Regions from separate parts of the Streptomyces sp. NBC_00210 genome, predicted to be linked through region 1. Evidence: predicted binding sites of a transcription regulator. Region 1 holds the regulator's gene; each other region holds the start of a gene.
The links. The regulator HrcA, encoded in region 1, represses chaperone genes, less so after heat shock. The targets are predictions, from matches to a motif close to TTNGCACTCNGNNNNNCNGAGTGCNAA.
Positions count from the first base shown of each region.

Region 2: the regulator HrcA is predicted to act here: its motif matches at 2,855-2,881, upstream of groL (chaperonin GroEL).
Region 3: the regulator HrcA is predicted to act here: its motif matches at 1,859-1,885, upstream of groES (co-chaperone GroES).

Region 1 covers NZ_CP108120.1:5,867,896-5,872,746, reverse strand. Annotated here, with positions in the region: gene OG729_RS26485 (16S rRNA (uracil(1498)-N(3))-methyltransferase) at 1-208, opposite strand, end outside; gene OG729_RS26480 (nitronate monooxygenase) at 205-1,278, opposite strand; gene dnaJ (molecular chaperone DnaJ) at 1,425-2,561, opposite strand; gene hrcA (heat-inducible transcriptional repressor HrcA) at 2,562-3,587, opposite strand; gene OG729_RS26465 (MBL fold metallo-hydrolase) at 3,765-4,487, shown strand; gene OG729_RS26460 (DUF3097 domain-containing protein) at 4,497-4,851, shown strand, end outside.
Region 2 covers NZ_CP108120.1:4,760,938-4,765,788, forward strand. Annotated here, with positions in the region: gene OG729_RS21670 (glucosyl-3-phosphoglycerate synthase) at 1-160, opposite strand, end outside; SAM riboswitch class I at 305-432, shown strand; gene thrC (threonine synthase) at 450-1,730, shown strand; gene OG729_RS21680 (MoaD/ThiS family protein) at 1,757-2,032, shown strand; gene OG729_RS21685 (cold-shock protein) at 2,463-2,666, shown strand; gene groL (chaperonin GroEL) at 3,007-4,629, shown strand.
Region 3 covers NZ_CP108120.1:3,555,496-3,560,346, reverse strand. Annotated here, with positions in the region: gene OG729_RS15990 (polysaccharide deacetylase family protein) at 60-1,001, shown strand; gene OG729_RS15985 (hypothetical protein) at 998-1,642, shown strand; gene groES (co-chaperone GroES) at 2,032-2,340, shown strand; gene groL (chaperonin GroEL) at 2,450-4,072, shown strand; gene OG729_RS15970 (ester cyclase) at 4,181-4,851, opposite strand, start outside.

The DNA.
Region 1 (4,851 bases):
GCGGCTCGACGATCAGCCGGTCCTTGCCCTCGGTCCGCAGCACCACGCCTGCTGCGCCGCGCCCTCGCCCGTCCGTCAGCACGACGTCCTCGCCGGACTGCAGCCTGCGTACGGAGACGGCGTGCCGCCCTTCGGGCCCGTCCAGGGTGATCAGCGCACCCGGGCCCACGCCGTCCAGTGAGTCGACGAGGAACACCGGTGCGGTCATCGGGAGCTGCCCAGCGCGAGCGCGGCGCGCGTGGAGTCGGCTTCGGCGGCGAGGACCTCGACGAGCTGCCCGGCGGGCAGTTCGCGGGCCATCCGGTGGCCCTGACCGGCCCACAGCGCCATGCCCTGCGGGTCGCCCGCCTTGGCGGCGGCCTTGCGCAGACCGCTGGTCAGGTGGTGCACCTCGGGGTAGGCGGCGGGGGCGTACGGGCCGTGCTCGCGCATGAAACGATTCACCAGGCCGCGGGCCGGCCGGCCGGAAAAGGCCCGGGTCAACTCCGTGCGTACGAACAGCGGATTCGTCATGGCCTGCTTGTGCAGCGCATTGGCGCCGGACTCGGGGCAGACCAGGAACGCGGTCCCGAGCTGCCCGGCGACCGCGCCCGCGGCGAGCGCGCCGGCGATCTGACCGCCGCGCATCAGGCCGCCCGCGGCGATGATCGGCAGCTGTACCGTCTCGCGGACCAGCGCGATGAGCGAGAGCAGCCCGATCCCGGCGCCGTCGGACGCGGGGTCGTCCCGGTGCGTGCCCTGGTGTCCGCCCGCCTCGATGCCCTGCACACACACGGCGTCGGCACCGGCCCACTGGGCGGCCTGCGCCTCGTCGGGCGAGGTGACGGTGACGACGGTGAAGGTGCCGGCCTTGGCGAAGGAGTCGAGCACGTCACGGGTCGGGCAGCCGAAGGTGAAGGAGACGAGGGGAACGGGGTCGTCGAGGAGGATGGCGAGCTTGGCCTCGTACCCGTCGTCGCGCCCGGAGTCGGGGTCGCCCAGGGGCGTCTCGTACCAGGCCGCCTCACCGGCGAGCTGATGCCGGTAGACCTCGACGGCGGCGGGGTCGGCGGTGCTCGGCTGCGGCATGAAGAGATTCACGCCGAAGGGCTGCGAGGTGAGCCCGCGGACCTGTTTGACCTCCTGGTACATGCCGTCCGCGGTCTTGTACCCGGCAGCGAGGAACCCGAGGCCACCGGCGTCGGAAACGGCGGCGGCCAAGGGGGGACAGGATGCGCCGCCCGCCATGGGGGCCTGCACGATCGGGTGCCGGCAGAGATCGGTCAGTGCGGAGGACATGCAGGAATGGTGCCACGTCGCCCGCGCCCCACCGAATCCGGCGTTCCGTTCGTCAACCGGGGGCAAGCCCCCAGGCACCCGTACGCCCTTCGGGCGCTGTCCTCGATCCCCCCGGACTCAATCCGGGGGGACCCCCAACGGGCGGCCTAACGGCCGTTGAACGCGTCCTTCAGGCGGGAGAACAGGCCCTGCTGGCCAGGCTGGAACTGGCCCAGTGGCCGTTCCTCGCCGCGCAGCTTCGCCAGATCCCGCAGCAGCCTCTCCTGGTCCGCGTCCAGCTTCGACGGCGTCATCACCTCGACATGCACGATCAGGTCGCCACGCCCCCCGCCCCGCAGGTGCGTGATCCCGCGCCCGTGCAGCGGGATCGACTGGCCCGACTGCGTGCCCGGGCGGATGTCGACCTCTTCCATCCCGTCCAGCGTCTCCAGCGGGCACTTCGTGCCCAGCGCCGCCGCCGTCATCGGGATCGTCACCGTGCAGTGCAGATCGTCGCCGCGCCGCTGGAAGACAGCGTGCGGCAGCTCGTGGATCTCCACGTACAGATCACCCGCAGGGCCGCCGCCCGGCCCGACCTCGCCCTCACCGGCGAGCTGGATGCGCGTCCCGTTGTCGACGCCGGCCGGGATCTTGACCGTAAGAGTCCGGCGGGACCGCACACGCCCGTCGCCCGCACACTCGGGGCACGGCGTCGGCACGACCGTGCCGAAGCCCTGGCACTGCGGGCACGGCCGCGAGGTCATGACCTGCCCCAGGAAGGACCGCGTCACCTGCGAGACCTCACCACGGCCACGGCACATGTCACACGTCTGCGCCGAGGTGCCCGGCGCGGCACCCTCACCGGAGCAGGTGGTGCACACGACGGCCGTGTCGACCTGGATGTCCTTCGTCGTACCGAAGGCCGCCTCGTTGAGATCGATCTCCAGACGGATCATCGCGTCCTGGCCGCGCCGCGTACGCGACCTCGGCCCCCGCTGCGACGCCGTCCCGAAGAACGCGTCCATGATGTCCGAGAAGTTCCCGAAGCCACCGGCTCCGAAGCCGCCCGCGCCACCGCCGCCCGCCTGGGACAGCGGGTCCCCGCCGAGGTCGTAGACCTGCTTCTTCTGCGGGTCCGACAGCACCTCGTACGCGGCGTTGATCTCCTTGAAGCGCTCCTGCGTCTTCGGGTCCGGATTCACATCCGGGTGGAGTTCACGGGCAAGCCGGCGGAAGGCCTTCTTGATCTCGTCCTGGGACGCGTCGCGGCGTACGCCGAGTACGGCGTAGTAGTCCGTGGCCACTTACGACTCCGCCAGGATCTGTCCGACGTAACGTGCCACTGCGCGTACCGCTCCCATCGTTCCGGGGTAGTCCATGCGGGTCGGTCCGACCACGCCGAGTTTGGCAACTGCCTCGTCGCCCGAACCGTAGCCCACCGCGACGACGGACGTGGCGTTGAGGCCCTCGTGGGCGTTCTCATGACCGATCCGTACGGTCATGCCCATGCCGCCCGATTCCTTCGCCTCACCGAGCAGTCTGAGGAGCACCACATGCTCCTCGAGCGCCTCCAGCACCGGCCTGATGGTCAGCGGGAAGTCGTGCCCGAAGCGGGTCAGATTGGCGGTGCCGCCGATCATCAGCCGCTCCTCGGTCTCCTCGACCAGGGTCTCCAGCAGAGTCGAGAGCACGGTGGAGACGGTCCCGCGGTCCTCCGACTCGAAGGAGTCGGGAAGGTCCTGCACCAGCTGCGGCACATCCGCGAAGCGGCGCCCGACGACCCGGCTGTTGAGCCGGGCGCGCAGGTCCGCGAGCGAGCTGTCGCCGAACGGCGCGGGGCAGTCGATCATGCGCTGCTCGACCCGCCCGGTGTCCGTGATCAGCACGAGCATCAGCCGGGCAGGCGCGAGGGAGAGGAGCTCCACATGCCGGACGGTGGACCGGGTCAGCGAGGGGTACTGGACGATGGCGACCTGCCGGGTCAGCTGCGCCAGCAGCCGTACCGTACGGCCGACCACATCGTCGAGATCGACGGCTCCGTCCAGGAAGCTGTGGATGGCGCGCCGCTCGGGCGACGACAGCGGCTTGACGCCGGCCAGCTTGTCGACGAAGAGCCGGTAGCCCTTGTCCGTGGGGATACGGCCGGCGCTGGTGTGGGGCTGGGCGATGTAGCCCTCGTCCTCCAGCACGGCCATGTCGTTGCGGACGGTCGCCGGCGAGACGCCGAGCTTGTGACGCTCGGTGAGCGCCTTGGAGCCGACGGGCTCCTCGGTGCCGACATAGTCCTGGACGATGGCGCGCAGCACCTCGAGTCTGCGTTCGCTGAGCATCGCGCACACCTCCAGCTGTGGTTCCTCGGTGGTGCCTGGCACTCGCTGCGTACGAGTGCCAGCATTTCCACGTGCCAGTGTACGGCGGTGGGGTACGCACCTAGCAAGGGCTGCCCGGCCAGGGCCGCCGACCGCGCCACCGCGCGCTGTGCTGGTCGTTGCCAGTAGCGTCGCGGTATGGACGTCAGTTGGGAAGACTTCGGCTGGGAGCGGTTGGCCGACGGAGTGGGGCGTCGACGGCTGCCGGTCTGGGACGCGACCGCCGGTTTGATCGCCGGTGAGGACGGTGTCCTCATGTACGACACGGGCTCCACACTGCGTGAGGGCGCCGAACTGCGCGCTCAGGCGCAGGGGCTGATGGCCGGCCGCCGGGTGACGCATATCGCACTGAGTCATCCCCACTTCGACCATGTACTGGGGACGGCGGCGTTCTCGGGGGCCGAGGTGTACGGCGCGGTGGGGGTCGCGGATCTGATGAGGCGGGACCGGGACGCGATCCGGGGCTCGGCGGTACGTCACGGGGTCCCCGCCGCCGATGCGGCGGAGTCGGTCGACGTGCTGGTGGTGCCGCAGCACCTGGTGTGCGGCGAGTGGACGCTGGACCTGGGTGGCCGCCAGGTGCTGCTGGCGAACGTGGGCCCCGGTCATTCGGGCCACGACCTCGCGGTACTGGTGCCGGGGGACCCGGAGGTGGTGTTCTGCGGCGACCTGGTGGAGGAGTCCGGCGAGCCGCAGGCGGGCCCGGACGCGATCCCGTCCCGCTGGCCGGCGGCGCTGGACCGGCTGCTGTCACTGGGCGGCGAGGACGCGGTGTACGTACCGGGGCACGGGGCGGTCGTGGACGCGGCGTTCGTGCGCGCACAGCGGGACATGCTGGCGGCGCGCTTCGGGGTGTCGTAGCGTCGCCGAATGCGCAGCTACAGCCCGGATCTGACCCCGCCTTGGAAGAAGTCGCAGCCCGCACCGGAGGTGCCGGCCGAGCCCGATCTGGTCGTGGAGGAGGTCGGGACGGGCTTCTGCGGTGCGGTGATCCGCTGTGAGGCGGGGACGGTGACACTGGAGGACCGCTTCGGCAAGCACCGGGTCTTCCCGCTGGAGCCGCGGGGCTTCCTCCTGGAGGGGAAGGTGGTCACCCTCGTCCGCCCCTCGGCTGCGGGCCCCGCCCGCCCGGCCCGTACGGCCTCGGGCTCGATAGCGGTCCCGGGCGCGCGCGCCCGCGTCGCCCGTGCGGGCCGCATTTACGTGGAGGGCCGCCACGACGCGG
Region 2 (4,851 bases), 1.1 Mb from region 1:
GGATCACGGTGACGATCTCACCGACGGTCGACTCCTCGTCGAGCGCGGGCAGGACGACGCTGATGGTCGTACCGCGCTTGGCGGCCATCAGCCTGCCGAGCGGGCGGTCGGCCGCCGACCAGGAACGCCTGGTCAGCCAGCGCTCCACCTCTTCCAGCACGCTCGTTTCTCCCTGGCTCGTGATCGGCAAGTGATCCATCTCGCGGTTCGGACGACTATCTCAACCGTTCCCGCCTTCGGTTACAGTCTTGAACAACGCGGATGACCGTCGCATGCCGGGGTCATCACGCTGACAATCGAATACCGCTCATCCAGAGGGGCAGAGGGAACGGCCCGTTGAAGCCCCGGCAACCCTCCCGCCGACCGCGAGGTCACGGTGGGGAAGGTGCCAATTCCGTCTCGTGGCGAAATGCGTCACGAGGAAGATGAGGAGAAAGGGCCTCGCCATCATGGCTGTGCAGACTGTCGCAACCACCCCCGTGAACCTCGGTCCCGCCGCGGCGCTCTCGTGCCGCGAGTGCGGAGAGCGTTTCGAACTCGGCCCGATCTTCGCCTGTGCCTCCTGTTTCGGGCCGCTGGAAGTCGCATACGACCTGCCGGTCGGTGACCCCGAGGCGCTGAGGAAGCGGATCGAAGCGGGTCCGAACAACATCTGGCGGTACGCCCCGCTGCTGCCCGTCCCCGCCGACGTGGCCGAGAAGCCGAACATCAACCCCGGCTTCACCAAGCTCGTCAAGGCCGACAACCTGGCCCGTGAGCTGGGCGTCACCGGCGGCCTGTACATCAAGGACGACTCCGGCAACCCGACGCACTCCTTCAAGGACCGCGTTGTCGCCATCGCCGTCGAGGCCGCACGCGCCTTCGGCTTCACCACCCTGTCCTGCTCCTCCACCGGCAACCTCGCGGGCGCGGTCGGCGCCGCCGCCGCGCGGGCCGGCTTCCGCTCCTGCGTGTTCATCCCGCACGACCTGGAGCAGGGCAAGGTCGTCATGGCCGCGGTGTACGGCGGCGAGCTGGTCGGCATCGAGGGCAACTACGACGACGTCAACCGCTTCTGCTCGGAGCTCATCGGCGACCCGCTCGGCGAGGGCTGGGGCTTCGTCAATGTCAACCTCCGCCCGTACTACGGCGAGGGCTCCAAGACGCTGGCGTACGAGATCTGCGAGCAGCTCGGCTGGCAGCTGCCGGACCAGATCGTCATCCCCATCGCCTCGGGCTCGCAGCTGACGAAGATCGACAAGGGTCTGCAGGAGCTGATCAAGCTCGGCCTGGTCGAGGACAAGCCGTACAAGATCTTCGGCGCCCAGGCCGAGGGCTGCTCGCCGGTGTCGACCGCCTTCAAGGCCGGACACGACGTCGTACGCCCCCAGAAGCCGAACACCATCGCCAAGTCGCTGGCGATCGGCAACCCGGCCGACGGTCCGTACGTCCTGGACATCGCGCGCCGCACGGGCGGTGCGGTCGAGGACGTCAACGACGAGCAGGTCGTCGACGCGATCAAGCTGCTCGCTCGCACGGAGGGCATCTTCGCGGAGACCGCTGGTGGCGTGACCGTGGGCGTGACGCAGAAGCTGATCGAGGCGGGCGTGCTCGACCCGGCGCTCACCACGGTCGTCCTCAACACCGGCGACGGCCTCAAGACCCTGGACGCGGTGGCGCCGACGACCGGCCCGTCCGCCACGATTCGCCCGAGCCTGGACGCGTTCCGCGACGCCGGCCTGGCCGGCTGATCCGACTCCCGAGAAAGGCACGCACCATGAGTGTCAACGTCCGCATCCCCACCATTCTCCGTACCTACACGGGCGGTCAGGCCGAGGTCTCGGCCCAGGGCGCGACCCTCTCCGAGGTGATCGCCGACCTGGAGAAGAACCACGCGGGAATCGCCGCCCGGGTCCTCGACGACCAGGGCAAGCTGCGCCGCTTCGTGAACGTGTACGTGAATGACGACGACGTGCGTTTCGAGCAGGGACTCGAGACGGCGACGCCGGACGGGGCGGGAGTTTCGATCATCCCCGCCGTCGCCGGAGGCTGATCGTCAAACGCCGTGTCGGACGGCACACAGAGTTACGCGTATTGCCCTCTCCGCAAGAGAAGCGGAGGGGGCAATTCTGTATGGTTGAGCGCGGTACAGTTGGGGAAGCCCCCCTCCGCTGCGTGTGCCGGGCGCATATGAGAATGCGCCCGAGCGTGACAAGAAGCAGCCAATATGGTCGATCGAATTGCCTCTCTTAGGTGTGATTTGCCGGGCCCGACTTGCCCCGTAATTTCTTGAATTCGGGTCAATTTTCCGTTCGCGCGTGCTCAGAATTCTCGTCCGATTGACCTGTTGCAGAGGGCAGTTGGGCAGATACATTCAGCCGCGGTCGACGCGTTCCGGCGCACACCCCTCCTGTCGGGGTGAGGTCTGACCCGGGTCCGCGAAGTGCGGTCCTGCGCAAGGGCCAGTAATAGGGGAGTTAGGCATGGCTCAGGGCACCGTCAAGTGGTTCAACGCGGAGAAGGGGTACGGCTTCATCGCGGTCGACGGTGGTGCGGATGTTTTCGTCCACTACAGCGCGATCCAGATGGACGGCTACCGCACCCTTGAAGAGGGTCAGCGAGTTGAATTCGAGATCTCGCAGGGCCAGAAGGGGCCGCAGGCGGACATGGTCAAGCTCGCCGTCTGATCGGCGCGATCGACCACCGACGCACTCACGCTCACGCCGAAGGGCCCGCATCCCGCGAGGGATGCGGGCCCTTCGTGCGCGTGTATGCACGCCGGGATTGCGTGCACGTCCGCCCGCGCCCGGCCACCACCCCTCACGGAGCCCTTCGGGCGCTTGCACTCTCTGGGGTCGAGTGCTAATCATTGGCGTTAGCACTCTGACAGTGAGAGTGACAACGAGGACCGGGTCGGTGAGGTCCGCAAGCCGGGTGGGGCAAGGAACCACAAGGCCTGCAGGCCGTCCGTCGCGGGCGCCAGGCGCGGTCCGGAGAATCCACCCCAGTCCGGGAGGACCACTTCACATGGCCAAGATCATCGCGTTCGACGAGGAGGCACGGCGCGGTCTCGAGCGCGGGATGAACCAGCTCGCCGACGCCGTCAAGGTCACCCTTGGCCCCAAGGGCCGTAACGTCGTCCTCGAGAAGAAGTGGGGCGCCCCCACGATCACCAACGATGGTGTTTCCATCGCCAAGGAGATCGAGCTCGAGGACCCGTACGAGAAGATCGGCGCCGAGCTGGTCAAGGAAGTCGCCAAGAAGACGGACGACGTCGCCGGTGACGGTACGACCACCGCGACCGTTCTCGCCCAGGCCCTGGTTCGCGAGGGCCTGCGCAACGTAGCCGCCGGCGCCAACCCGATGGCCCTCAAGCGCGGCATCGAGAAGGCCGTCGAGGCCGTCTCGGGTGCCCTGCTCGAGCAGGCCAAGGACGTGGAGACCAAGGAGCAGATCGCTTCGACCGCCTCCATCTCCGCCGCCGACACCCAGATCGGCGAGCTCATCGCCGAAGCCATGGACAAGGTCGGCAAGGAAGGCGTCATCACCGTCGAGGAGTCCCAGACCTTCGGTCTGGAGCTGGAGCTCACCGAGGGTATGCGCTTCGACAAGGGCTACATCTCGGCGTACTTCGCCACCGACATGGAGCGTATGGAGGCGTCGCTCGACGACCCGTACATCCTGATCGTCAACTCGAAGATCAGCTCGGTCAAGGACCTGCTGCCGCTCCTCGAGAAGGTCATGCAGTCCGGCAAGCCGCTGCTGATCATCGCCGAGGACGTCGAGGGCGAGGCTCTGTCGACCCTGGTCGTCAACAAGATCCGCGGCACCTTCAAGTCCGTTGCCGTCAAGGCCCCGGGCTTCGGCGACCGCCGCAAGGCGATGCTGAACGACATCGCCATCCTCACCGGCGGCACGGTCATCTCCGAGGAGGTCGGCCTCAAGCTCGAGAACGCCGGCCTGGACCTGCTGGGCCGCGCCCGCAAGGTCGTCATCACCAAGGACGAGACCACGATCGTCGACGGTGCGGGCGAGAGCGACCAGGTTGCCGGTCGCGTCAACCAGATCCGTGCCGAGATCGAGAACTCCGACTCGGACTACGACCGCGAGAAGCTCCAGGAGCGCCTCGCGAAGCTGGCCGGCGGCGTGGCCGTCATCAAGGCCGGCGCCGCGACCGAGGTCGAGCTCAAGGAGCGCAAGCACCGCATCGAGGACGCGGTGCGCAACGCCAAGGCCGCCGTCGAGGAGGGCATCGTCGCCGGTGGTGGCGTGGCGCTCATCCAGGCGTCCGCCGTCTTCGAGAAGCTCGAGCTCGAAGGTGACGAGGCCACTGGTGCCGCCGCTGTGAAGCTGGCCCTGGAGGCCCCGCTGAAGCAGATCGCGGTCAACGCCGGCCTTGAGGGCGGCGTCGTTGTGGAGAAGGTGCGCAACCTGACCGTGGGTCACGGCCTCAACGCCGCGACCGGCGAGTACGTCGACATGATCGCCGAGGGCATCATCGACCCCGCGAAGGTGACCCGCTCTGCCCTGCAGAACGCGGCCTCCATCGCGGCGCTGTTCCTGACCACCGAGGCCGTCATCGCCGACAAGCCGGAGAAGGCCTCTGCGGCCGCTCCGGGCGGCATGCCGGGCGGTGACATGGACTTCTGAGCCTGACGGCTCGGACCCGGTCCTGACCGAGGGCGGTACCCCCACTCCCAGGGGGGTACCGCCCTCGGGCGTTTCAGGATCCGGGCCGGGGAGGGCGAGTCGGTTTCTGTTATCCGATCTGCGCCCACAGGTCTCCTCCAGGCAGGACTCTGAGCGACGGGGTCGAACAGGCAATGGGCGAGGGCACGTATGCACAGGGACGACACATACAGTCCGGAACTG
Region 3 (4,851 bases), 2.3 Mb from region 1:
GCCCGCGGGCGGCGGTGTCGGCCGGGCCGTACGGACCCGTGCTGACAGGATGCGGCGCCATGCAGCTAGTACGACAAAAGTCAAAAAGGCCGCCAAATGGGGCGCGAGTCGGCGGGGCCCGTGCCGTCCTGGCCGTGCTCCTGGTCGCCGCCCTCGGCTCCGCCTGCACCGTCGGGTCCCCTGACCTCGGCAGTGGCGCGGAACCTGCCCCCGGTCAGCAGCCGAAGCAGCCGCCGGGACCGGCCGGCGCGCTCTCCGCATACGTTGCGAAGGTGAAGCGTGCCCAGGCGGCACGGGCGTTCGCCGCCAAGAAGTGGGGCCTGGCGAAGACCCCGCTGGCCGCGCCCCAGCCGCCCGCCGAGAAGCCGCGGATCACCACCCGCAAGGGCTTCGAGGTGGAGGGTGGCGAGTCGCTGCCACCGGTCTTCACCACGGTGCCGGTCAAGGAGAAGATTGTTTTCCTGACGATCGACGACGGTGCGGAGAAGGACCCCGCCCTGCTCCGGATGATGAGCGATCTCCAGATCCCGTACAGCGCCTTTCTCAGCGACTACTTGATCCACGACAACTACGACTACTTCAAGCAGATGCAGGACCACGGCGTCGCCCTGCAGAACCACACCCTCAACCACCGATACCTGCCCGGCCTTTCGTACACCCAGCAGAAGCAGGAGATCTGCGGTCAGCAGGTCAAACTCGAGAAGAGGTACGGAAAGAGGCCCCCGCTCTTCCGCCCGCCGTACGGCAACTACAACCAGGACACGCTGCGCGTCGCTCGGTCGTGTGGTGTGAAGGCCGTGCCCCTGTGGGCCGCCGAGGCTTTTCCCGATCACATGGAGTGGCGGGAGTGGGACCGGGACCTGCACCCCGGCGACATCATCCTCACGCACTTCCGTGGCCGCCATGACTGGAAGGGCACCATGCCCGACATGATCCGGCGGGTGATGAAGACGGTCACCGACAAGGGCTACGCCGTGGCGAGGCTGGAGGACTACGTATGACACGGGCGCACCGGCTGCTCGCCGGGCTGCTGGCGGCCGGCGCGCTGCTCATCGCGGGGTGCGCACAGTCGGTGGACCCGATCGAGCGCCTTGGGCGCAAGGCCGCGCAGAAGGTCACCCCCGGCGCCGGCGCGCCCGGCTCCGCGGTGCACAAGAGATGGGGGCTGGCCGGGCCGCTCGCCGCCGCGCCGAAGCCGCCTGCCCACCGGCTTTCGACGGCGTATGTGGTGGACCGCGTGCACACCCCCGACAAGGTCGTCTTCCTCACCTTCGACGAGGACGCTGCGCACGACCCGCAGTTCGTCCGGATGACCACCGAGCTGAAGCTGCCGGTCAGCATCTTCCGTCCGAGCGCCCGTTCCGACCTGCGCACCCTCTCGTACGAGAGGCAGCGCGCCGAGATCTGCGGGCAGCGGGGGCGCCATCTGTTCCGCCCGCCGCACGCGACGTACAACGAGGACACACTGCGGGCGGCGGCGGACTGCGGGATCCGTGCGGTGGTGCTGGCCAGGGAGTACGCGGAGGGCGAGCGGCTCCACCCCGGCGACATCGTGCGGGCGGAGGCGAGGACGACGGCGTGGCTGCTGCGCCGCATCCAGGAGCAGGGGTACGCGGTGGCGCGCCTGGAGGACTACGTCTGAGTTGGGCGCCGAGAGCGGGGGCGATGGCGCTGAGCGGGTGCCGAGAAAGCCAAGCCGGACCGGGACTCGCCGGGCCGGACTGCGCGGGACGGGGACTACGTCACTTGGGACTGCGCCGGGCGGGAGTTACGCCGGACGGGGGCTACGCCGGGCGGGGCAGCGTCCGTCTCGCGCTGCGCCCGAAGGGCTGCTTAACCCCGCCGCGCGGCAGATCAATTGGCACTCCGCTTGACCGAGTGCTAATCCCGGTCATAGTCTCGGTTCTGGCACTCCCCACCGGAGAGTGCCAACACAGCGACGGGCAGGTCCGGCACCCGCGACGACGGATCCACCTGGTCGCCACCTCAGACAGTTAACCCCGTGAGATCTCCGAAGGGGGAGGTCGGATCGTGACGACCGCCAGCTCCAAGGTTGCCATCAAGCCGCTCGAGGACCGCATTGTGGTCCAGCCGCTCGACGCCGAGCAGACCACGGCCTCGGGCCTGGTCATTCCGGACACGGCCAAGGAGAAGCCCCAGGAGGGCGTCGTCCTGGCCGTGGGCCCGGGCCGCTTCGAGAACGGCGAGCGTCTTCCGCTCGACGTCAAGACCGGCGACATCGTGCTGTACAGCAAGTACGGCGGCACCGAGGTGAAGTACAACGGCGAGGAGTACCTCGTCCTCTCGGCTCGCGACGTGCTCGCGATCATCGAGAAGTAATTCACCAGAATTTGCTGTGAACTGCGCCCCTGGCCCCCGCTGCTGTGTTCATTCACGTGTGCCGGGTGGCCAGGGGCGCAGTTCATTTTGAGAGGACTGATTCAGCTCCATGGCGAAGATCCTGAAGTTCGACGAGGACGCCCGTCGCGCCCTCGAGCGTGGCGTCAACAAGCTTGCCGACACCGTCAAGGTGACGATCGGCCCCCGCGGCCGCAATGTCGTCATCGACAAGAAGTTCGGCGCACCCACCATCACCAACGACGGCGTGACCATCGCCCGTGAGGTCGAGGTCGAGGACCCGTACGAGAACCTCGGCGCCCAGCTGGTGAAGGAGGTGGCGACCAAGACCAACGACATCGCGGGTGACGGCACCACCACCGCCACCGTGCTGGCCCAGGCGCTCGTCCGCGAGGGCCTGCGCAACGTCGCCGCCGGCGCGTCCCCGGCCGCCCTGAAGAAGGGCATCGACGCCGCGGTCGCGGCCGTCTCCGAGGAACTTCTCGCGACCGCCCGTCCGATCGACGACAAGGCCGACATCGCTGCCGTCGCTGCGCTCTCCGCGCAGGACCAGCAGGTCGGCGAGCTGATCGCCGAGGCCATGGACAAGGTCGGCAAGGACGGTGTCATCACCGTCGAGGAGTCCAACACCTTCGGTCTGGAGCTCGACTTCACCGAGGGCATGGCCTTCGACAAGGGCTACCTGTCGCCGTACATGGTGACCGACCAGGAGCGTATGGAGGCCGTCCTCGACGAGCCGTACATCCTGATCCACCAGGGCAAGATCTCCTCGATCCAGGACCTGCTTCCGCTGCTCGAGAAGGTCATCCAGGCGGGCAGCTCCAAGCCGCTGCTGATCATTGCCGAGGACGTCGAGGGCGAGGCCCTCTCCACCCTCGTCGTCAACAAGATCCGCGGCACCTTCAACGCGGTCGCGGTCAAGGCCCCGGGCTTCGGCGACCGCCGCAAGGCGATGCTGCAGGACGTTGCCACCCTCACCGGCGCCACCGTGGTGGCCGAGGAGGTCGGCCTCAAGCTCGACCAGGCCGGCCTGGACGTGCTGGGCACCGCCCGCCGCGTCACGGTCTCCAAGGACGACACCACCATCGTCGACGGTGGCGGCAGCCACGAGGACGTCGTCGGCCGTGTCAACCAGATCAAGGCCGAGATCGAGTCCACGGACTCCGACTGGGACCGCGAGAAGCTCCAGGAGCGCCTCGCGAAGCTGGCCGGCGGCGTGTGCGTGATCAAGGTCGGCGCCGCCACCGAGGTGGAGCTGAAGGAGAAGAAGCACCGTCTGGAGGACGCCATCTCCGCGACCCGCGCCGCGGTCGAGGAGGGCATCGTCTCCGGTGGTGGCTCCGCTCTGGTCCACGCCGCCAAGGTGCTCGAGGGCAACCTCGGCAAGGAGGGCGACGAGGCCACCGGTGTCGCGGTCGTCCGCCGCGCCGTCGTCGAGCCGCTGCGCTGGATCGCCGAGAACGCCGGTCTCGAGGGCTACGTCATCACCGCCAAGGTGGCGGAGCTGGACAAGGGCCAGGGCTTCAACGCCGCGACCGGCGAGTACGGCGACCTGGTGAAGGCCGGCGTCATCGACCCGGTCAAGGTCACGCGCTCCGCCCTGGAGAACGCCGCGTCCATCGCCTCGCTGCTGCTCACGACCGAGACCCTGGTCGTCGAGAAGCCGGCCGAGGAAGAGGCCGACGCGGGCCACGGCCACGGTCACAGCCACTGACACGGTCACGGACGCCGTCACTGACGACGTCGTAGGACGTGTGAAGGCCCTCGTTCCCGCCGCGCTGCGGGAACGAGGGCCTTCGGCGTTCGGCGCTGGTCCGTCGTGCTAGCCCATCGCGCCGAGCTGCTTCATCAGGCCCATGGCGTCGAAGTGCCACCAGCCTTCCTGGATCTTCCCGTCCTCGAAGTGGAAGACGGTGGTGCCGGTCATGGTGCACTGCTTGCCGGTGGGGGCGACGCCCATGAACTCGCCCTTGTGCCGACCCGTCCAGGTCCACAACGTCACGACGTCGTCACCCTCGGACACCTGCCTGTCGAGATCGAAGGTGAAGTCGAAGCCCTTGCGCCACATGGTGACGTCGCCGCGAATAACGTCGATCCCTACGACGGTGTCCTCCTCCTTCATGATGTCGTGGTCGCGGTAGTTGGCCGCGAACACCTCTTCGAGTGCGTCGAAATTGCCTCCGGCAGCTATCTCGTGGAAGAAGCGGCGGGCGGTCGCCGTGTTCAGCTGTTCCTCGCGAACCACGTCGAGGTCGGTGAACGAGGGCATCCCGTCGCAGAGCGCCACCATGTCCTGGAAGATCCGGTCGGTCTCCGGAAGGTGGGAGTTCTTCATCGCCTCTTCGTACGACGGGAATTCGACGATCTCGACATAGTGGGAGCCGTCGGAGCGGTCCTTGCCGGTGACGGTGTGTGTGGCGGTCCGCTTGCCCTTGGTCTGCTCGACCCACTTGTCCATGAGCTTGTCCACGCTGTCGTACTGCGCGGTCTTGT